Regions from separate parts of the Peribacillus sp. 05N428 genome, predicted to be linked through region 2. Evidence: riboswitches for the same ligand, from Rfam matches in the RefSeq annotation. Region 2 holds a riboswitch; each other region holds the start of a gene.
The links. Region 2 has a riboswitch for cobalamin ahead of AC1DIV_RS02285 (ABC transporter substrate-binding protein). Riboswitches for the same ligand answer to the same signal wherever they lie in the genome.
Positions count from the first base shown of each region.

Region 1 (7,317 bases), on a different contig from region 2:
TCATGCTATAATTTAGTGCGTTAAAAAAGAAATGAACCCATATATATAAGAAAGAAGGAGTGTTTCTTTGAATACATCTGCATACAAAAAGGAATGGTTCGGCAACGTTAGAGGAGATGTTCTTTCGGGAATTGTCGTTGCCTTGGCATTGATTCCTGAGGCGATTGCCTTTTCGATCATTGCTGGCGTTGACCCAATGGTTGGTCTATATGCCTCATTCTGCATTGCCATCGTCATCTCCTTTGTCGGCGGAAGGCCGGGAATGATATCGGCTGCCACTGGCGCAATGGCACTCGTCATGGTCGACCTTGTTAAAGATCATGGCTTGAACTATTTACTTGCTGCAACCATATTGACTGGTTTGCTGCAAATTTTACTAGGGGTTTTAAAAATCGGGAAATTAATGAAGTTCATTCCGAAGCCGGTCATGACTGGTTTTGTGAATTCTTTAGCTATCTTGATTTTCACGGCACAGCTCACCCATTTCGTGGGCGAAACATGGATCATGTATGTCATGACAGCCGTTTCATTAGCTATCATTTATCTTTTTCCGCTGATCACGAAAGTCATACCTTCACCCCTTGTCGCCATCATATTCATGACGATCGTTGCGGTTACCATGGGGGCTACGGTGCGGACGGTTGGGGATATGGGGCAATTGACCGAAGCGCTTCCGATGTTCATGCTTCCAGGCATCCCTTTGACCTTCGAAACTTTGGCGATCATTTTCCCTTATTCCATTGCCCTTGCGTTTGTTGGACTGCTTGAATCGTTATTGACGGCTCAAATTGTCGATGAGATGACTGACACGGACAGTAATAAAAATAAGGAAGCAAAAGGCCAGGGGATTTCGAATATCATCGCCGGATGTTTTGGCGGCATGGCAGGATGTGCGATGATCGGCCAATCCGGTATCAACATTAAATCTGGTGGAAGGGGCCGGCTCTCGACATTTGTAGCGGGCGCATTCCTTATGGTATTAATCGTGGTATTGAATGATGTCCTTATCAAAATACCGATGGCTGCACTTGTCGCAGTCATGATCATGGTTTCAATCGGGACATTTGACTGGTCTTCCCTAAAGAGGCTCACTAGAGCTCCTAAGTCGGATGCAGCCGTGATGATCGTGACGGTCCTCATTGTCCTTTATACACATGACTTATCAAAAGGGGTATTTGCCGGAGTGCTATTGAGCATGATTTTCTTCTCGGCTAAAATTTCTAAAGTGGCAGTAGAGAAAACGGCAGACATCCAGGCTAAGAAAATCACTTATCGTATCAGCGGACAAATATTTTTCGCTTCTGTCCAGGACTTTATTTCAAAGTTCGACTTCAAGGAAAAAGCCGATGCAATCGTCATCGACTTCTCCCATTCCAAAATCTGGGATGATTCCGCAGTCGGTGCTGTCGATACGGTTATTCTTAAATATCAGCTCTTGGGAATACCTGTCCAAGTCCAAGGACTCGATGAAGAAAGTTCGACATTGCTTGAAAAACTCGCCACCTCAGAAAGTAAAATATCTTAAAGAAGTAAAATTCTGCTGAATAGAAACTTTTCAAACCGACAAAATAGATAACATGAATCATTTCCTTTTGAAAGGAGCGAAAAGCATGACACCAGAACAGGATTATACGGCAGCAAATCTGTCACCGGATTTATTGAATGAACTGAAAATCTTTGAAAGCAAACTTGGCGAGGAAGCCAATAAAGAATTGATTGTCATCGCCTATGAAAAAGAAAAGGAATCTTTAAATTAAGAAAAAAGACTCAAACACCCTTAATGGGATGGTTGAGTCTTTTTTTGAATGTACAGAAAAAGGGTGCCCATGTTTTTAATGAGCAACCCTTTTCCTGTATTATTTGCTGAATACGTCGGTTAAGACCGGCACGATTTGTTTTTTACGCGATACAACGCCTTCCAACACGGCGATGTTATTGTTTAATGAAACGTCATATGCCTTTTCAACTGCATATGACGCTTTACCAAGGGCCAAGGCAACGGAATCATTAGTCAGGATATCCGTTACGACGAATAGGAACAAGTCCAATTCCTTCACTGCGATGACCGCTTCAATCGCTGCTTCCAATTCAGCTTGCTTAGCAAGGACTTCGTTCGGATCAACAGCATTGACCTGTGCTATTTCCACTTTAGCCATTCCCATGGAGAATTCCTTTGCATCAAGAGTGATGAGCTGGGCAATCGTTTTGTCGCTTAAGTCAGCACCCGCTTTCAACATTTCCAAGCCATATTTTTCAGCGTCGACTCCTGCAATGGCAGCCAGTTCCATTGCTGCCGCAACGTCTTGCCCCGTGCAAGTCGGGGATTTGAACAATAAAGAATCGGAAATGATGGCAGATAGCATAAGACCTGCGATTGCTTTAGGGACTTCAATGCCGTTTTCTTTATAAATTTTATTTAAGATGGTTGCCGTACAGCCAACTGGTTCCGCACGGTAATATAATGGATCGCTTGTTTCAAAGTTAGCGATACGGTGATGGTCGATAACTTCCAACACACGGACTTGGTCAATATCTTCAGCACTTTGCTGGCGTTCGTTATGATCGACCAGGATTACGCCATCAGCTTCCCCTGCAACTTTTTCCACAAGACGGGGAGCATCGAATTTGAATTGGTCCAATGCATATTGAGTTTCACCATTCACTACACCCAGACGAACTGGTTCAGCGTTGATACCTAACTGCTTTTTCAGATCTGCATAAGCGATTGCTGAACAGATTGTGTCTGTATCCGGGTTTTTATGTCCAAAAACTAATACTTTTTCCAAGATTTTATCCCCTTTTTCATAAAAATTTTTCCGCGAATCCCCTCATTGCAATAAGGGAGAGCCACCTTTACTAGACACTTTATTTTAACACAAAATCCCGTAAAATCAGCGCTTGATTTATCCATTCCCCCATAAAATCTTTCATTCCCCTACCCTCTTCCATCACTTTGTCAATAGATAAGGGTTGGTTTTTTTCAAATATATTAGTTGAATTATCATCGTATATGGCTTACGATAATATAAGCAGAAATACTAGATATTGATTACATAAACAATTCCAATAACTATATATAGAATTTTTATAATCCAAGGTGCCAGTGATGGCTGAAAAGGGAATCCGGTGTAAACCCGGAACTGTCCCCGCAACTGTAAATGTGACGAAATGAGAAAACCACTGTATAGCTCTCTATACGGGAAGGACTCAAAGTAGGATGATCATGAGTCAGGAGACCTGCCTTGAATTTTTCACGTTTCTTATTCTTCGGGGATTGAGATGATGAAACGATAGTATAACGGCTATTTTTTCATGGCTCTTTTATTCTATCGTTTGATCCGCTCAATTCTTTGGGCGGTTTTTTTATTTTAGCGGAAGTTAACAAGGAGGATTATTAATGACTCAAACATATAACTCTACCATAAGTGAAAATGACACAGAAGCGAAATCCATCCAGCTTGAGACGTTATCGAAGGAATTCGAAGGCCGTCTCGATATGGAAAAGTTCAAAAGGCGTTTTACAAAATGGCTTGATCGCAAAAGTGACTCAACCGAAGAACAGGCATCAAAAAAACTGATTCAGCTCGCTCTTGAAGGCGTGGATATCGATGCACCGGATTGGACTTTCGTTGCTGCAGCAGAACTGTTGAATACAATGTATAGGGATGCACAAGCCAATCGAGGATATGAAGGCAAGAGTTATGGCCCATTCTATGAGCTGATCACAGAACTCTCCCAGCTATCGGAAGGTCAGCGTTATCCCATTTATAAACCAGAACTGCTATCTTCATATACAAAAGCGGAAATTGAGGAATTGGGATCGGTGATCGACCCGGAAAAAGATAAATTATTCTCTTACATAGGCATCTACTTATTGAATGACCGCTATCTGGCCCGCCCAAAAAAGGACAAGGTCTTCGAACTGCCGCAAGAACGTTTCATGATCATCGCGATGGAAATCATGCGAATGGAAAAAAAGGAGCACCGCCTGCAACTGATAAAAGAAGCATACTGGGCCATGTCCAACCTTTATATGACCGTTGCGACTCCTACACTCTCCAATGCAGGTAAAACACATGGACAGTTAAGCTCCTGCTTTATCGACGCAATTGAAGATTCCATTGACGGAATCTACCTATCAAACTACGATGCCGCAAAAGTATCTAAATTCGGCGGCGGTGTCGGTCTTTACGTCGGTAAGGTTCGCTCGCTTGGTTCCGATATCCGCGGTTTCTCTGGAAACAGTTCAGGCACGACGCCCTGGATTCGACTATTCAACCAGACAGCTGTTAGTGTCGATCAATTGGGTCAACGTAAAGGTGCCATCGCGATTTACTTGGATGCCTGGCATAAAGATATCATGAGCTTCCTCGATTTGAAGACTCAAAACGGGGATGACAGATTAAAAGCACATGATATTTTTACAGGTGTATGCATACCGGATTTATTCATGGAGGCTGTACGCGACAGAAAAGAATGGTATCTTTTCGATCCGCATACCGTTAAGCAAACCCTTGGATTTTCACTTGAAGATCTTTATGACGAAAAGAAAGGCGAAGGAAGCTTCAGGAATCATTATGCACTTGCTGTCGAGGCCGCAGAAAATGGCACGCTTCCAAACTATAGCTTTGAGAAAATCAATGCGATGGACATCATGAAAAGCATCATGATTTCTCAATTAGAAGAAGGCGTACCGTATATGTTCTACCGCGATGAAGTGAATCGGAAGAATCCGAATAAACATAAAGGTATGATTTATTGTTCTAACCTTTGCACGGAGATTGCCCAAAACCTAAGCCCTTCGACGATCACGGATGAATATGAAACAGAAGATGGAGATGTTGTTGTGGTTCGTAAAAGCGGCGATTTCGTTGTCTGCAACCTTTCATCCATTAACTTGCCCCGAGCGGTGGGCAGCGATGTTCTGGAAAGATTGATTCCCATTCAGATCCGTATGCTGGACAATGTCATTGATGTGAATAATCTTCCTGTCAAACAAGCATCCATCTCGAACAAACGGTACCGTGCGATTGGTTTAGGAACGTTTGGATGGCATCATTTACTTGCCACACAGAATATTTATTGGGAATCCGATGAGGCTGTTCGCTATGCAGATGCTTTATACGAAAAGATCGCTTACTTAACTATCAAGGCATCCAACGAATTGGCCAAGGAAAAAGGATCTTACCCATATTTTGAAGGTTCTGATTGGCATACAGGGGACTATTTCGAACTGCGTGACTATACAGATCAAAAATGGCTGGATTTAAAAGCAGACGTGCAGGAGCACGGAACCCGTAATGGCTATTTAATGGCGATTGCCCCCAATTCATCGACAGCCAAAATCGGTAATTCCACGGATGGAATCGATCCTTTGTATGAAATTGAATTTTACGAAGAAAAGAAAAACTTCAAATTCAAGGTGACCGCACCAGGCTTGACGCCAAATACGTATGAATATTATAAAAAGACGCGCTTCAATTTGGATCAACTGGAAAGCATCAGGCAAAATGCAGCCCGCCAACGCCATATTGACCAAGCAATCAGCTTTAATCTGTATGTACACAATACAATCAAAGCGAAGGTCCTTTTGGATATCCATTTAACGGCATGGGAAAGCGGGTTGAAATCAACGTATTATGTTCGTTCGACGTCTTCCGAATATGACAATGCCTGCGAAAGCTGTTCAAGTTAACGTCAATCATGACCCAGTAATCTATTCTTAAAGGAGTTTTCACGAATGACCAATCATATAAAAAAAATTCGGATGCTCGAACCGACGCATCCAACAAAGGCAACCGGTGTTTTCAAAGGAGAAGCTTCAGGCTTCCTCCTTTGGAACGATATACAGTATGAAAAATTCTATGATACCTATACACAGCTCATCAATAACTTTTGGAAGCCTTCGAGCGTGAACATGATTCAGGATAAAAAGCAGTGGGGCGAATTGGATGAAGATATCCAGGACGCTTTTCTCGATATCCTTACGATGATTGCTGGAATGGACAGTCTTCAAACACCCACTTTAGTAGAGATCCTTCGGTACATCAAAGATCCGGCGGCAAAAGCTATCCTGGCCAACATGGCCCAGCAGGAATCGATCCATAATGAGTCTTATTCCTATATCCTTGCTTCCTTGATTCCGGTAGGCAAGCAAAAACAGCTTTTCGACCGCATTAAAGAACATCCTGAAGTGATTAAGCGTAACCAACCGATCGTTGATGCTTATCAAACGTTCGTGGACGATCCCAGCCCTCAGCATTTATTCGAGGCACTGATCCATTCAACGAACCTTGAAGGGATTTATTTCTATCTGGCTTTCGCTTTTTATTATAATTTAGGACGCCAAAATCTAATGACCGGTTCCGCTACGATGATATCCTATATTCATCGCGATGAAATGGTCCATTTCGATTTCATTGGCATGCTCGTTCAAATCTTGATGTATGAATATCCTGAGTTAAATAATGAAGAAAACACGAAGTTCATCTATACAACGATTGAAAAAGCAGTCGAACTCGAAAAGGAATGGTCTGAATATATGCTCGAAGATATCCAAACGAAAGCCGATCTCGATTTGGAAGAATTCAATGAGTACATCGAATATATCGCCAACAAACGGTTACGTATGCTAGGCCTTGAAAATTTGTATAAAGAGTATGGCGAGAACCCGATGCCATGGATCAAAACGTTCGATGATGAATCCATCGGCCTTACCAAAACCGATTTCTTCGAACAGAAGTCAAGGACTTACAGTCAAGTAAATGCCAGCAATGGGTTCGATGAGCTGTAAGATTGCCATTGTCTATCATTCTGCCGGCGGCAATACAAAAGCGCTTGCTGAAGCCCTCGCTGCCCTTTTACCTGAGGCTTTCCTATATCGAATGAATGAATTCGATTTACGTACATTGCCGGATTACGATGCATTGATCGTCGGCACCTATACATGGGGCAATGGGGAGCTTCCCGCTAAATCAGCTGCCTTTTATAAAGAACTGGAACAGTTGCCTATTGCTCGCCTGAAAACGGGAGTCTTCGGCACTGGCGAAACCAACTATAATCATTTTTGTGGGGCGGTCGATGATTTCCGGGACATGTTATTTGCCAAGAGCCAGTTATTGGTGACATTGAAGATAGAACAGATGTATCAAGAATCAGACCTGCACAGACTTCAAAAGTTCGCCTCGCTATTCCAGAACTGACTGAAAGGGGATATGCGTTTTCGCATATCCCCTTTCAGTGTTTTTTTTAAAACTCGGCTCCCTCAATCATAGCAACGGTAAGCATGAAGTATAATGGAAGAAAAAAGGAGATGAT
Region 1 is NZ_JBFTMS010000012.1:107,109-114,425, forward strand. It holds gene AC1DIV_RS13755 (SulP family inorganic anion transporter) at 68-1,525, shown strand; gene AC1DIV_RS13760 (hypothetical protein) at 1,611-1,757, shown strand; gene AC1DIV_RS13765 (manganese-dependent inorganic pyrophosphatase) at 1,857-2,786, opposite strand; cobalamin riboswitch at 3,079-3,259, shown strand; gene AC1DIV_RS13770 (ribonucleoside-diphosphate reductase subunit alpha) at 3,398-5,695, shown strand; gene AC1DIV_RS13775 (ribonucleotide-diphosphate reductase subunit beta) at 5,741-6,793, shown strand; gene AC1DIV_RS13780 (flavodoxin domain-containing protein) at 6,765-7,202, shown strand.
Region 1: it holds a riboswitch for cobalamin, as region 2 does, so the genes downstream of both, AC1DIV_RS13770 (ribonucleoside-diphosphate reductase subunit alpha) here and AC1DIV_RS02285 (ABC transporter substrate-binding protein) in region 2, are expected to answer to the same signal.

Region 2 (7,317 bases):
CTTTGGATTTCCTCTGTAACGGATAAAGCGATCAAAGATGGATTTAAAAATCTGAAAGATGGCAAGGAGTATGAAAATCTATTTGCCTCTGCTGTAGCAAGGGCGGAAGCGGACTGGATCGTTGGGATGAACGCGACGCGTGCCCTAACGACCAAGCACAATGCCCAGTTATCCTGCGGGAGGGTCCAAACGCCGACACTTGCGATGATTGCAAAAAAAGAAGAGGAAATAAAACAATTCCAGCCTAAGAAATATTATGGCGTTTCGGCAATTGCAGAACCCAATTTGCGCCTCGTCTGGCAAGATGCCCAATCAAAAGATATCCGCACATTTGATAAAAACAAGGCAGAAAAGGTTCTTGCAGCCGTTAAGGGGAAAAGTGCAGAAGTGGTTGAAGTGAACAAGGCACATAAGAAAAGTTTTGCCCCTTCCTTATATGATTTAACAGAACTTCAACGGGATGCCAATAAGAAATTCGGCTATTCGGCGAAGGAGACGTTATCGATCATGCAGCGCTTATATGAAAGCCATAAGGTCTTGACTTATCCAAGGACGGATTCACGCTTTTTATCAACGGATTTGGTTGATACGCTAAAAGAAAGATTACAGGCTGTAAGCATTAAACCATATGCCCAGTATGCATCAAGGATCCTGCGCAGCCCGATTAAAACAAATAAATCGTTCGTGGACGATAGCAAGGTTTCTGATCACCATGCAATCATCCCCACTGAGCAAACGCCGCTACCGGGAAAACTGAGCGACAAAGAATCGAAAATCTATGATTTGGTCGTTAAAAGGTTCCTTGCTGTATTGATGCCGCCTTTTGAATATGAACAAACGACCATCACCGCAAAAATGGGGCAGGAGACGTTCATGGCAAAAGGGAAGGTCATCCTGAAGTCAGGTTGGAAGGAAGTTTATGATCACCAATTCGATGAGGAAGAAGCTAAAGATGGCCTTGCGGAGCAACTGCTTCCGAACGTTCAAAAAGGTGACAGTTTAACCATTTCGACTGTGAAACAAACAGAGGGTGAAACGAAACCGCCGGAACCATTCAATGAGGGGTCGCTTCTTTCGGCAATGGAGAATCCTGCTCGTTTCATGGCAGGGGAAAGCAAAGAGCTCATCAAGACTCTTGGTGAAACTGGCGGGATTGGAACTGTTGCAACACGTGCGGATGTTATTGAAAAACTATTCAATAGCTTCCTGATCGAGAAGAGAGGAAAGGGTCTTCATGTCACCTCAAAAGGAAAACAACTTCTTCAATTGGCACCTGAAGACTTGCGTTCTCCAGCTTTGACAGCTCAATGGGAGCAAAAGTTAACTGCGATAGCAAAAGGAAAGCTGCCAAAACAGGCTTTCATCGGTGATATGCGCGCCTACGCCAAAAATATCGTCCATGAAATCAAAAATAGTGATCAAAAATTCAAGCATGATAACGTGTCAGGAACGAAATGTCCTGATTGCGGCAAGCTGATGCTAGAAGTGAATGGTAAAAAGGGAAAAATGCTTGTCTGTCAAGATCGTGATTGCGGCCACAAAAAAAGTGTTTCACGTGTAACAAATGCCAGATGCCCGCAATGCCATAAAAAGATGGAAATGCGCGGTCAAGGAGAAGCACAGACATTCACCTGTAAATGCGGTTTTCACGAAAAACTATCTTCTTACAATAAACGAAGAGGGCAAAATAAAAATCAAAAAGTATCCAAAAATGAAGTATCCAATTATATGAAAAAGCAAAATAAAGAAGAGCCGATCAATACTGCATTGGCAGATGCCTTGGCGAAACTGAAATTCGATAAATAAAAGTAAAAGGATGGAGCAATCGCTCCATCCTTTTTCGGTATATTCCTGCTTCGACTAAATTTCATTCAGTACGGTGCCATGTAATTCATATTCAAGTGTTTTGTCAGTGTGTGTGTGTTTATCCGAATCTACTCGTATGAGCGTACTGAATGGCTTCTGATCACCCGGACTGAAAATTGCTTCATCATTCTCTGGATTCCATAGGCTGTAAATACTCATGATCGTATCTTCCTCCTTTGGATGAGAAGACTAGTAATTCCCATGTTTGATTATCATCCAACTCTTCAATTGACTCTAACGCTGATCACCGGGACTAAACACCGCTGCGTCATTCTCTTTGTTCCATTGGCTTCTGATTGTACTCATCATGCACTATCATCTCCTTTGGTGAGAATGTCTTACAGTATTTGTATACCCGGATGGGACAGGTTAAAACATATATTTCAAAAAAAAATGATTATATCCCGAAATCAGTATTTGTATTTATCGACGTGATAAATAAGACTTTTTTTACTATCAAACAGTTTGTATTCTTGTTCGCCAATATTTCCAACCTTTATGCATAGTTTTGCAATCAGGTTTTATATCTATATGGCTTGATGAAAAAATTTAGCCTTGAGACCTGTGTTTTCTCCATCAAAAAATCAATTGTTCTTAACCAACAGAAAAAAACCCCTGTTACTCCGCGGAAGGACCGCTTGTAACAGGGGTTTATAATTAGCGTCCCAGATAGGAATCGAACCTACGACCTACAGCTTAGGAGGCTGTCGCTCTATCCTGCTGAGCTACTGGGACATATATTAAAGTCGACGACTTATTTATTATATTTCTTATAGGCAAACTTTTCAAGCTAATAGCACATAGTTATGAAAAAAAATCCTCATAAATGTTTAGCGCATCGCAAAGCTCTCGTTTTTCCTCTTTTTTCATTAAATGGAATACTTTATTGTCCATTGGTTTTCTGGTACTATTATACTATAAAAAAATCAGGAGAATGATAGTGAAAAAATATAGAGTTTTAAGGATGGCGGCATTGCTGGGGGTTTTGATTTTACCTGGATGCACACAAGGGATTTTAGAGGGGATAGGCACAAAGACGGCTGCACCGATTGCGGAAGATGACATTGAAGTGGCCGAAGCGGCTGAGAATGGGAGCGGGCAGGATTCGGAGGGGCAAATCGATACGGGAGACTGGATAAAGGCCGAGTCCCCGGTCCAGCTTCCGATTTTGATGTATCACAGCATTTCCCAAGGTAATGGCCTTCGGGTCCCAAGGGAGGAATTCCGATCACAGATGGCTTGGCTTCGGGAGAATGGTTACTATACATTATCCCCTGAAGAAGCATTCCTCGTTTTAGCCGAGAATCGGATGCCAAGTGAGAAGTGCGTCTGGCTTACTTTTGATGATGGCTATACAGATAACTACACGGAGGCTTTCCCGATATTAAAAGAAAATGATATGAAAGCAACTGTCTTCATGATCGGGAAGTCCATAGATAAAGGTCATCACCTGACTGAAAATCAAATGTTGGAGATGAGCAGGGATGGGATTTCGATTGAAAGCCATACCATCAACCATTTGGAGCTGAACCGCATGACGGCAGAGCAGCAAGAAGCGGAAATGGTTCAGTCGAAGGTGCTGTTCGACCGTATCCTCGACCAGGACACGACAGTGCTTTCCTATCCGGTTGGCCGGTATAACGAAGAGAGTCTCAGGCTGTCAGAAGAAGCTGGATACAAAATGGCAGTCACTACCGAACCTGGGGGAGCTTCAAGCGACCAAGGGATGCATGCTCTGCATAGAGTTCGGATTTCACCGGGGTTATCGATCAATGGGTTTGCGTCGCTGATTGAAAATGCTTCAAAGCATTGAAGGCGGAAGGGTCATTTCGCACTTGTTCAGAAAAATCATATAATAATCGATTCTTACATGGTGTATAATGAAGGCAGTGAAAATTATATACATATGAACGATTTGGTGTCTTAATGACTTAAAAGGGAAGTTGGTGAAATGCCAACGCGGTCCCGCCACTGTATATGGGAGCTGACGGCTGTGTACCACTGTATGAGATATGGGAAGGTGCCGTTGACGAAGACCATGAGCCAGGAGACCTGCCAGAATTCGTACACCTGTAACCTACGCGGATGGGAAGGTGTGTGGCAGACCCTAAGATAGAGTCCGTATTGATATTGTTGCCATGCAAGCATCTTCCGTTTAACGGGAGATGCTTTTTGTTTTGGGGGCATCTTCCAGGATTGGTTTTCTCTGTTAGGTATGAAGAAATTAAATAAAAAGATTGTGGGGAATGAAAATGAAGAAGATTTTTGGTCTGATACTGTTAATGTTACTGACTGCAGGCATGATGGTTGGCTGCGGTGGTGCTGCTGATGAAGGAAAAGAAAAGGAGCAAACGAATCATGCTCAACACGAAGCTTTCCCGATTACGATTAAAGATGCAAGTGGGGAAAAAGTAACGATAGAAAAAGAACCGAAGAAAATCGTTTCGTTGATACCAAGTAATACGGAAGTGGTCTTTGCACTTGGTTTGGGTAAAAAGGTCGTTGGTGTTTCCGACAATGATAATTACCCGGAGGAAACGAAAGAAATTCAAAAAGTTGGCGGAATGGAAATGAACACGGAGCTGATTGTCTCCATGAAGCCTGACCTTGTTCTTGCGCATGCATCAAGTGCCCATAATTCAAATGAGGGTTTACAGCAGCTTAAGGATGCTGGAATAGATGTGCTCGTAGTCAATGATGCCCAAAGCTTTGACCAAGTCTATGAGTCTATTGAAATGATTGGACAGGCAACGGGAGAACATGATAAGGCAAACGAAATCGTTGCGGATATGAAAACGAAGCTCAAGGATATCCAGGAAAAGGCCAAATCCGTAAAGGAAGAGGATAGGAAGACCGTTTTAGTGGAAGTTTCGCCTTCACCGGAAATATACACACCTGGAAAAAATACTTTCATGAATGAGATGCTTCAAACTATTTCAGCGAATAATGCGGCTGCTGAATTGGACGGTTGGGCAAAAATTGATGAAGAGTCGATGATTGCTGCAAATCCTGATGTCATCATTACAACGTATGGTTATTATACGAAAGATGCAGTAAGTGAAGTGAAGGGCCGAAAAGGATGGCAAGACGTAAATGCTGTTAAGAATGGCCAAGTCTTTGATGTCCATTCTGACTTGGTGACCCGTTCCGGTCCACGCTTAATAGAGGGAGTAGAGGAACTTGCCAAATCAGTCTATCCGAACCAATTTGACAACTAAATGGGCGTTTGCTTATTTGATTGCGTTGTTCATTTTGTTATTCGCAATGACGATAGGCATTTCCTTTGGTTCGGTGCCAGTACCGATTCCCGTACTTATACAAATAATCGGCAAGGAGATTTTCCACTTGCCGATTTCTGCCGATCCGGATGTGATGCTAACGAATATCGTGATGAACATCCGCTTGCCGCGGGTGCTGCTCGCTGGTTTGGTTGGGGCATCACTTGCGATTGCGGGTGCGGCTTTTCAGGGACTGCTCCGGAACCCGCTCGCTGATCCTTACACATTAGGTATTTCATCAGGAGCATCGGTCGGAGCCGTTTTGACAATATTCTTGAATATATCACTGCCATTCATCGGTTTATATACCCTTCCGGCATTGAGTATCTTATGTTCAGTGCTCACGATGCTCTGCGTACTGACTTTTGCAAAAAAAATGGATCGATCGATGAAAGTGGAAACGATCATTTTAACGGGAATCATTTTCAGCTCGTTTTTAAGTGCCTTCATTTCATTGATGATTGCGCTGACGGGTGATGAATTAAGACAAATCATCGGCTGGCTGATGGGAAGCGTCTCAATGCGCGGATGGAATTATATCGTAATCATTTTGCCGTTTTTTATCATTGGTTCGTTGACCTTGATCATGAATACAAGTGAATTGAATGCGATGACTTTCGGGGAAGACCGGGCAAAACACTTAGGTGTGAATGTCAAGCGGCGGAAAATGTGGATCTTGATAGCCGGTTCGACATTGACAGGGGCAGCCGTTGCCGTTTCAGGGGCGATTGGTTTTGTAGGATTGGTCATTCCTCATTTTGTCCGAAAGATTTGGGGACCTGACCATAAACATTTGCTTCCGTTGTCATTGTTGATAGGAGGCGGATTCTTGATATTGGCCGATTTTGTAGCACGAACGATCATTGCCCCATCGGAACTGCCGATCGGGGTGATTACCTCACTTATCGGGGCACCTGCATTTGCGCTGATTTTATTAAAGAGACGGAGAGAAGGGTAAAAACGGATGCTTGAAGTAAAAGGGTTAACAGGTGGATATCACAACAAAGCTGTTTTGGACTCTGTCTCTTTTGATGTACATAAAGGGGAATTATTCGGGATTCTTGGTCCTAATGGCAGCGGGAAAACGACGCTTTTAAGTATGCTTAGCGGGGTGCTCGATTATAAAGGCGGAAGCGTAAGGATAAGCGGCAGGGATTTGAAGGATTATTCGTCAAAACAACTTGCACAGGTCATTGCCGTGCTCCCTCAGCATTCCTCATTAGCTTTCTCCTATACAGTAAAAGAGACGGTCTCACTTGGGCGATATGCCCATCAATCAGGTTGGTTCCATAGTTGGTCCGCAGAAGATGAATCGATTGTCCAGCGGGTGATGGAACAAACGGGAGTAGCTGATTTTCAGGATCTTCATTTTGATCGATTATCAGGAGGGGAAAGACAGAGGGTCCTGCTGGCACAGGCCCTTGCCCAAGAGCCGGAAATCCTTTTTTTGGACGAACCTACGAACCATTTGGATCTTTCCTATCAAAAAGATCTTCTTGATCTAATGAGGAAAATGGCAAAAGAGCAGAAGTTGACCGTTATTTCAATTTTTCATGATTTGAATTTGGCTGGATTATATTGTGATCGGCTTATGCTGCTTGAGAAAGGGCAGATTCAGGTTGTTGATGTGCCGAATGAAGTGCTTCAACAGGAACGGATTCAGGATGTATATCATACGACGATCGAAAAACACCCACATCCCGCCCTTCCGAAACCGCAAATGTTCATCGTTCCGGAAAAGCATGGCCAGGATACTATCCCGTTGGAAATTGATGATTCTTATTTGACAGTCGGATTTGAGATGATTCAATTGAAGTCTCCGATCCCGCTTAGAACGATGTCTTCTGGAGTGACTGGTTCGGGGACGGGCTGGCATAAGTATTTTGTGAATAGGCACGTCCATCATGGCTATGATTGCGAGGATCATCATGTTGAAATGGCCGACTATTTAACAACTCATGGTTTTGAGCCTCAGGAAACGGTAGGGATGATGACAGCTGTCTTTCTCGATACGGTCGCAAGCAAGCTATTAAGAGCTGAAGATTTCTCGGTTTTTATCATTGTAACGGCCGGTGTAGGGAATGCCATCGACGCTTCATTAGCTGACCGGCATTCTTGGAGTTCCGCTCCAGGAACGATAAATACATGGATATTTGTAAATGGACATTTGGCA
Region 2 is NZ_JBFTMS010000002.1:123,246-130,562, forward strand. It holds gene AC1DIV_RS02265 (DNA topoisomerase III) at 1-1,806, shown strand, start outside; gene AC1DIV_RS02270 (hypothetical protein) at 1,861-2,025, opposite strand; tRNA gene AC1DIV_RS02275 (tRNA-Arg) at 2,528-2,601, opposite strand; gene AC1DIV_RS02280 (polysaccharide deacetylase family protein) at 2,831-3,679, shown strand; cobalamin riboswitch at 3,766-3,940, shown strand; gene AC1DIV_RS02285 (ABC transporter substrate-binding protein) at 4,119-5,084, shown strand; gene AC1DIV_RS02290 (FecCD family ABC transporter permease) at 5,047-6,102, shown strand; gene AC1DIV_RS02295 (heme ABC transporter ATP-binding protein) at 6,109-7,317, shown strand, end outside.

Region 3 (7,317 bases), on a different contig from region 2:
GGCCAATATTCACGAATACTGCAGATTCTTTCATGGCTTTGAAGTGTTCTTTTTGCAGAAGGCCCTTCGTTTCATCCGTACTTGGCAGGACGGATACAATATAATCGGCTCCCGGTATGGCTTCCAATAAATGCTCCAGGTCATAAAGGTGATCGATGGATTCCACCGGTTTCCCGCTCCGGTTCATTCCTATCGTCTTCATCCCAAAGGCTTTCCCAAGTCGAGCCACTTCCCCTCCAATTGCACCCACACCCATTACGAGCATAGTCTTGCCATTCAATTCCCCGACTTCAATCTTTCTATCCCATAATTCTTCCTTTTCATTCTTCATAAGCAGCTTCAATTTCTTTTCATATTGCAAAAGCATCCCTATCGTATACTCGGCCATCGGGATTTTATGAATGCCTCTAGCGTTGGTCACCATAATGCCTCGTTCCTCGATGGCTTTAAATGGCATTAGTTCCATCCCTGCACTCATGACCATGATCCATTTCAAGTTCGCTGCTTTCCCAATGATTTCTTCAGTTAAATCTTCACCATATGTAATTAAGATTTCCGCTTCACGAAGCGGCCCATCCTTCCATCCTTTTTGATAAATGAAGTTCAAATCAGGAAAAGCATTCATCATTTTCGTTTGGATACCTTCATTCGGAATGACAGTCGAAAGTACTAACATGTTTATCTCTCCCTTTTAATTAACATAAAAAAACACGGGCTCTATGTGTCCCGCGCAACTTTCTCTGAGGAGGTATTCCCTTAATAAAGCATATTCGGGTGTCCCCTTTTTGAGTTGGACAAAAGCCTTACCCTTATTAAAAAAGGCTTTATTTTAAAGAATTTGGGTTTAATGCATGTAATTCCGGCAAAACAAAAAAGCCATCCCTTCTGATCAGGACGTCGTCGAAATAGATGTCACCGCCCCCATATTCCGGACGCTGGATCAAGACCATATCCCAATGTATCGATGACCGGTTTCCATTATCCGCTTCATCATAGGCAAGCCCGAGAGCCAAATGCAGACTCCCGCTTATTTTCTCATCGAACAAAATATCGTCCATAGGTTCCAATATGTATGGATTGATTCCAATAGCGAACTCCCCTATAAACCGGGACCCTTCATCAATATTCAGGATTTGGTTCATTTCAGGGTCACGATTGGAAGTCGCTTTAATGATTTTCCCCTTTTTGAAGTTTAATTCTATGTCACTAAAGGTGATTCCTTCATAGGTTGTGGGTGTGTTGAAGGATATCCTTCCATTGAGACTATCTTTTATGGGTGCCGTAAATACTTCCCCATCCGGTAAATTCTTTTTTCCGGCACATATGACGGCCGGCATGCCTTTGATGGAAAAGGTCAAATCTGTCCTTGGTGAAACGATCCTGACTTTGTCAGTACGTTGCATCAATTGTTTTAACGGCTTCAAAGCCGCCTCCATTTTCCCGTAATCCATTGTGCATACGTTCAAAAGAAAGTCTTCGTACCTATTGAAGGTCATGCCGGCTTTTTGCGCTGATGCCTTGGTGGGGTAATTAAGTAAGACCCAACGTCGGTTGTTTACATAAAAAAGTGTAGGGGAATTCATGGCCTCCCCTTGAAGACGGTGCCTCTCGATGGGAACATCAGTCATTTCCGCATTGTTTTCTTCCCCAGTGATGATGATGACCGCATCGATATCCGTATATTTCTTCAAGGCCCATTGTGAAGCTGTGTCAAGCTGCTCCTTCACATTCCCTAGTAACAGGTGGCGGCTTATCTCATCGTCCTCGAGTTCCACATATGGATAAGCACCCACTCTGTATATTTCATCAATCAACTCTTTCAATAATGGTTTCGTGTTGATATGCCCCCGTATGAGGATTCTCTCTTTTGGCTGTAATTGTATCGAATGATGAATCAGCCTGGCTGCAAGCTTCGTTATCCTCTCATCCTTCATCTGCCTATCCCTTATTTTTCGAGTTCGCGAAGAGTTTCAAGCGCTTCTTCGACGTGGCCTTTAACCTTTACTTTACGCCATTCTTTGACTATATTTCCTGCCTTATCAATCAGGAAAGTTGAACGTTCAATGCCCATATACTCCTTGCCGAAGTTCTTTTTCAATTGCCAAACATCAAATGATTCAGCCGCTTCATGGTTTTCGTCAGCCAGCAGCAGAAAAGGCAATCCATGTTTTTCGATGAATTTTTCATGACGTGCCGCTGGATCTGGGCTGATACCAAGGATTACCGCGTTCAATTCCTCGAATTGCTCATTATGGTCCCGGAAATCACAGGCCTCCGTCGTGCAACCTGGCGTCATGTCTTTTGGGTAAAAATATAAAACAATGTTTTTCCCCTTAAAATCCGATAGGGAAACCATTTCACCATTGTTTGCAGGGAGTTTGAAATCAGGTGCTTTTTCTCCAATTTTAACAGTCATATTGAACCCTCCATTTCTTTCATTATGGTAAGAGTACCCAATAATCGAAAGAAACACAACTTTCATTTATCCTTCCTATCTTTCTGCTCCAGATCGATCACCGTACGAATCACGAACGCTGCCGGCAGTGTATACCCAATGAAAGCCTGAATGGTAGCTATCATCCTGCCCATGCCAATCGGGGCTATATCTCCATACCCTACAGAAAACATCGTCATCGCACTAAAATAAAAAGAAGTCTTCAATTGTTCATAGAAAGTCCCATCCAACCGATTGCCCATATCAAGAATCACCGAATGATTCTGAAGCTCGTATAATAAATATATCAGTGCAAATCCAACTAATATCGTCGCATATAAATTGCCAAGCCACAGCATATCCTCAAGAGAAAACTTCTTTCCTCCCGACTCAACAAGAAATAACGTACGAATGCTCATCACCATGCAAAAAATGATTCCTGCAATCAAGATGTAGAAAGTCATCCCCCACGCCCCATTTCAAAACGCCACTCCCTCTATACATACTCCCTGTCCAAACAATATATTCTTTTTTAGGAATCAGCCTTATCACCGACAAACTCATTAAACGGAAACTTTTCCGAATCTTTTTTCCATGTTGACCCTTTTGGTCGGATATGTTAAGATTGTCTAAATTTTTATAATAATTTTTATTTTATAAATATTTGATCTGCAAACAATTAACAAGGCAGGTTTTGCAAAATTTCATATGTGGAAATAGGTTCCTAATTTTCATTAGGATTAAAAGGGAAGTCCGGTGTAATTCCGGCACGGTCCCGCCACTGTAATGGGAATGTTAGCGTCAATCAATATGCCACTGATCAACGGATCGGGAAGGCCAGCCGCTAATGATATTCCCTAAGTCAGGAGACCTGCCTATCTCGACAACACTGTTTTAACCTACGGGAGATAGGGAGGTGTTAGGGACCTTATAATTGTAAGGGGCATTATGCATGCCTCTTTATTTTAAGCATTTCTAACTTTCTTTTTTGACGGTTAGGAATGCTTTTTTTATTGTTCGAACAAATGAATGTAGGAGGATGGGAATTTTGAAAAGCAGCAGTTTGGGTTACCCTCGAATCGGGGAAGATCGTGAATGGAAACGTACATTGGAAGCTTACTGGTCCGGTAAAATCGATGAAGCGGAATTTACGTCACAACTAAATGCCATCCGTTTAGGCAACTTACAAAAACAGAAGCAACGAGGCATTGATATCATCCCTGTCAACGACTTCACTTTTTATGATCAAATGCTCGATATGTCCGTCATGTTCGGTCTTGTTCCTGAACGTTATTCAGCATATGAAGGCGGAAGCGTCCCCCTTTCCGTTTATTATTCAATGGCCCGCGGAAACAATGATGAAGTCGCTTCCGAAATGACGAAATGGTTCAATACGAACTATCACTATATTGTCCCTGAATTAAAACTGGCACAGCTTACTTTAACGGAAAATAAACCACTTACAGCATATCGGGAAGCCAAGGAAAAGCTAGGGATCGAAACAAAGCCCGTTTTGATCGGACCTTATACTTTCCTCTCCCTTTCAAAAGGCTTCAATAAACAAGAAATCCCTGGCATCATCCTGAGCCTGCTTCCCCTATACACGCAAATCCTGCGGGAATTGGAGCAAGAAGGCGTGAAGTGGGTTCAAATGGACGAACCTTCCCTTGTTTCATCCATTTCCAAGGATGATATGCAAACCGTTACTTACCTCTATGAAAAACTGAATGAAGCAGCACCAAACCTGAACATCATGCTACAAACATACTTTGATGCGGTGGAACATTACCAAGAAGTCATCGAATTACAAGTCCAAGGGATCGGTCTTGATTTTGTACATGATAAAGGGAGGAATTTAAGTAACCTTGAGGCATTCGGTTTCCCGAAGGACAAAGTGCTTGCAGCGGGTGTGATTGACGGAAAAAACATTTGGCTATCTGATTTATCCCAAAAAATCGAATTGATCGAGACACTTAAGAAACAGGTAGCCGAGGACCAAATCTGGCTACAGCCCTCTTGTTCCCTGCTTCATGTCCCGGTGACCGTTCGTAATGAAACCGCCCTTTCAAAAGAAGTGAAAGAGGCCCTTGCTTTCGCTGATGAGAAACTTGAGGAAATCACATTTTTGGTCAAAGGGAATAATCAAGGCATTGAAGCAATCGCCGAAAAAGTCGATGCCAATAAATTTACGATTCAAACGTTAGCCAATTCAAATGTCCGAAATCACGGGTCTGTACAATCCAATGTCGAAAAGGTTAAAACCAGGACCGCCGGCCGTCAGCTTCCATTTAAGGACCGTTACCAAAAACAACAGGAATTTTTCAAATTGCCTTTTCTCCCTTCGACTACGATCGGCAGCTTTCCGCAGACATTTGAAGTTAAACAAGCACGCGGGAAATTCAATAGAGGAGAATGGACAGCCCAGCAATATGAAACATACGTTAACGAAGAAATCGTCAGGTGGATCGAAATCCAAGAAGAAATCGGTTTGGATGTTCTCGTTCACGGGGAAATCGAACGGACGGATATGGTTGAATACTTCGGCCATAAATTAGGCGGATTCGTCTTTTTAGAAAAGGGTTGGGTACAATCCTATGGATCCCGCTGTGTGAAACCTCCAGTCATCTACGGCGACATCCATTTCATCGAACCGATGACAGTCAAGGAAAGTGTATACGCACAATCACTGACAAAGAAGACGGTGAAGGGAATGCTGACAGGTCCTGTTACGATTTTGAACTGGTCATTTGTCCGTGATGATATTTCCAGGGAGAATGTTTGCTATCAGCTGGCGCTCGCTTTGGAAAAAGAAATCATTGCCTTGGAATCTGCTGGAATTAAAATGATTCAGGTTGATGAACCTGCACTTAGAGAAGGTCTGCCATTGAAAAAAAGCGATCGCGACGAGTATTTGAACTGGGCAGTGAATTCATTCTTGATATCCACATCAAGCGTGGAGGATACAACCCAAATTCACACGCATATGTGCTATTGCGACTTCAACAGTTTCATGGACGTCATCTCCTCCCTCGATGCCGATGTAATTTCCATCGAAACATCCCGCAGTCATGGGGAGCTCGCTTCCGCATTCGAGGAAAAAACATATGAAAAAGGCATTGGCCTGGGGGTGTATGATATTCACAGCCCGCGTGTGCCGGCAGTGGAAGAAATGGTCGATATGATTGAACGGGGCATAAAGGTATTGGATAAAGACCAGTTTTGGATCAATCCCGACTGCGGCCTGAAAACAAGGGGTATCCCGGAAACCGTCGCTTCCCTGAAAAACATGGTCGAAGCAGCAAAAATCGTCCGTGAAAACCTTTTAGTAAACCAACAGGCAAATGATTGAGGAGAACGTTGCCCATCCAACACAGCAGTCACGGACTTTTTTAACCGACCTTGTTTTTCCACCGGATACAAATCATCATAATACCATCTTTGGCGGAAAAGTAATGGCCTATGTTGATAAAATAGCTTGCATTTCCGCTATGCGCCATTGTCGAAAACCCGTTGTGACTGCTTCAAGCGACTCTTTTGATTTTTTGGCCCCCATCAAAACAGGGGACGCGATCAACCTTGAAGCTTATGTCACCTGTGCTCATCGCACATCAATGGAGGTATTCGTGAAAGTGGAACGTGAGAACCTATTAACAGGTGAAAAACAGCTAACGGCACGCGCTTTTTTAACGATGCTGGCCATTGATGAAGACGGTAAGCCGACAAACGTCCCTCAGGTCATTCCGGAAACGGAAGAGAAAAAACAGCAATATGTTCAAACCAAAGCTAGATATATCGAAAGAAAGAAAAAACGGAACTAAACAAAAACCCCTTCAACATGAATGCTGTTGAAGGGGTTCTTTCAGTTCCCTGCCCCGCGGTACCTCTTCACTCCCTGATTCCATATGAAAACGGATATCACGAAAAAGGCAACCCCAATTACAGGTGTGGCAAATGCATAAACATACCACTCTTCTTTTCTTAGGAAATAAGATGCCGGATAGACACCGACAAACGCGAATGGCAACACCCATGTAAGGACAAAACGAATGACCTTATTATAAATATCAACAGGATAGCGCCCGTAGTTCCCGATATTGTACATCATTGGCATGATGGATGTTTTCGCATCCGACCAGAACCCAATGCTTGCTATCGCAACGAATATGGCTGCATAGGCAAGGGCCCCGCCTATTGCAAAAATGATGAAAAGAATCGGGTCATACCACACAAGCTGCAAATCCAATGAAATCCCCGAATAGAATATGATGATCAAACCGGTCACAACACCAAATAACGCTTCAAGCTCGATTCTTTCTAAAATGACTTGAAACAGGCTATGGATCGGTCTTGTTAATATCCGGTCCATTTCACCTTTGACGATATAGCGGTCATTAAAGTCCCAGATGTTGAAAAAGGCTGAAAAAAGGGCGAATGGGATAAGGAAAAACCCATAAATGAATATGATTTCTTCACGGCTCCAGCCGCTTAAAAATTGGGTATGTCCAAAAACGACTAAGATAAATACCAGATTCACGACCTGATTGAGCAGGTCAGATAGGATTTCCATGAAGAAATCCGCTCTGTATTGCAATCTTGTTTTCATATATTGACTCACATATTGAAAAAACATCGATACATAAAACATCCCGTCAACCTCCTTGAATAATCAGCTGTTTTTTTGCGACTATCCATAAAAGCTGAATCGGTATTATGAGAATGATGCACCAAATTAACTGCTGTAAAAGCGCCATGCCAATTTCGCCTGAACTGTAACCGTTCGTAAAAATCATGCTTGGTACATAGCTGATCCCTTGAAAGGGTAAATATTTCATCACTTCCTGCGCCCATATCGGGTAGAAACTGATGGGCAGCAGCAGACCGGA
Region 3 is NZ_JBFTMS010000015.1:109,174-116,490, reverse strand. It holds gene AC1DIV_RS15685 (D-2-hydroxyacid dehydrogenase) at 1-676, opposite strand, end outside; gene AC1DIV_RS15680 (aminopeptidase) at 825-1,934, opposite strand; gene bcp (thioredoxin-dependent thiol peroxidase) at 1,946-2,416, opposite strand; gene AC1DIV_RS15670 (potassium channel family protein) at 2,479-2,898, opposite strand; cobalamin riboswitch at 3,136-3,327, shown strand; gene metE (5-methyltetrahydropteroyltriglutamate--homocysteine S-methyltransferase) at 3,474-5,783, shown strand; gene AC1DIV_RS15660 (acyl-CoA thioesterase) at 5,776-6,252, shown strand; gene AC1DIV_RS15655 (ABC transporter permease) at 6,294-7,079, opposite strand; gene AC1DIV_RS15650 (ABC transporter permease) at 7,084-7,317, opposite strand, start outside.
Region 3: it holds a riboswitch for cobalamin, as region 2 does, so the genes downstream of both, metE (5-methyltetrahydropteroyltriglutamate--homocysteine S-methyltransferase) here and AC1DIV_RS02285 (ABC transporter substrate-binding protein) in region 2, are expected to answer to the same signal.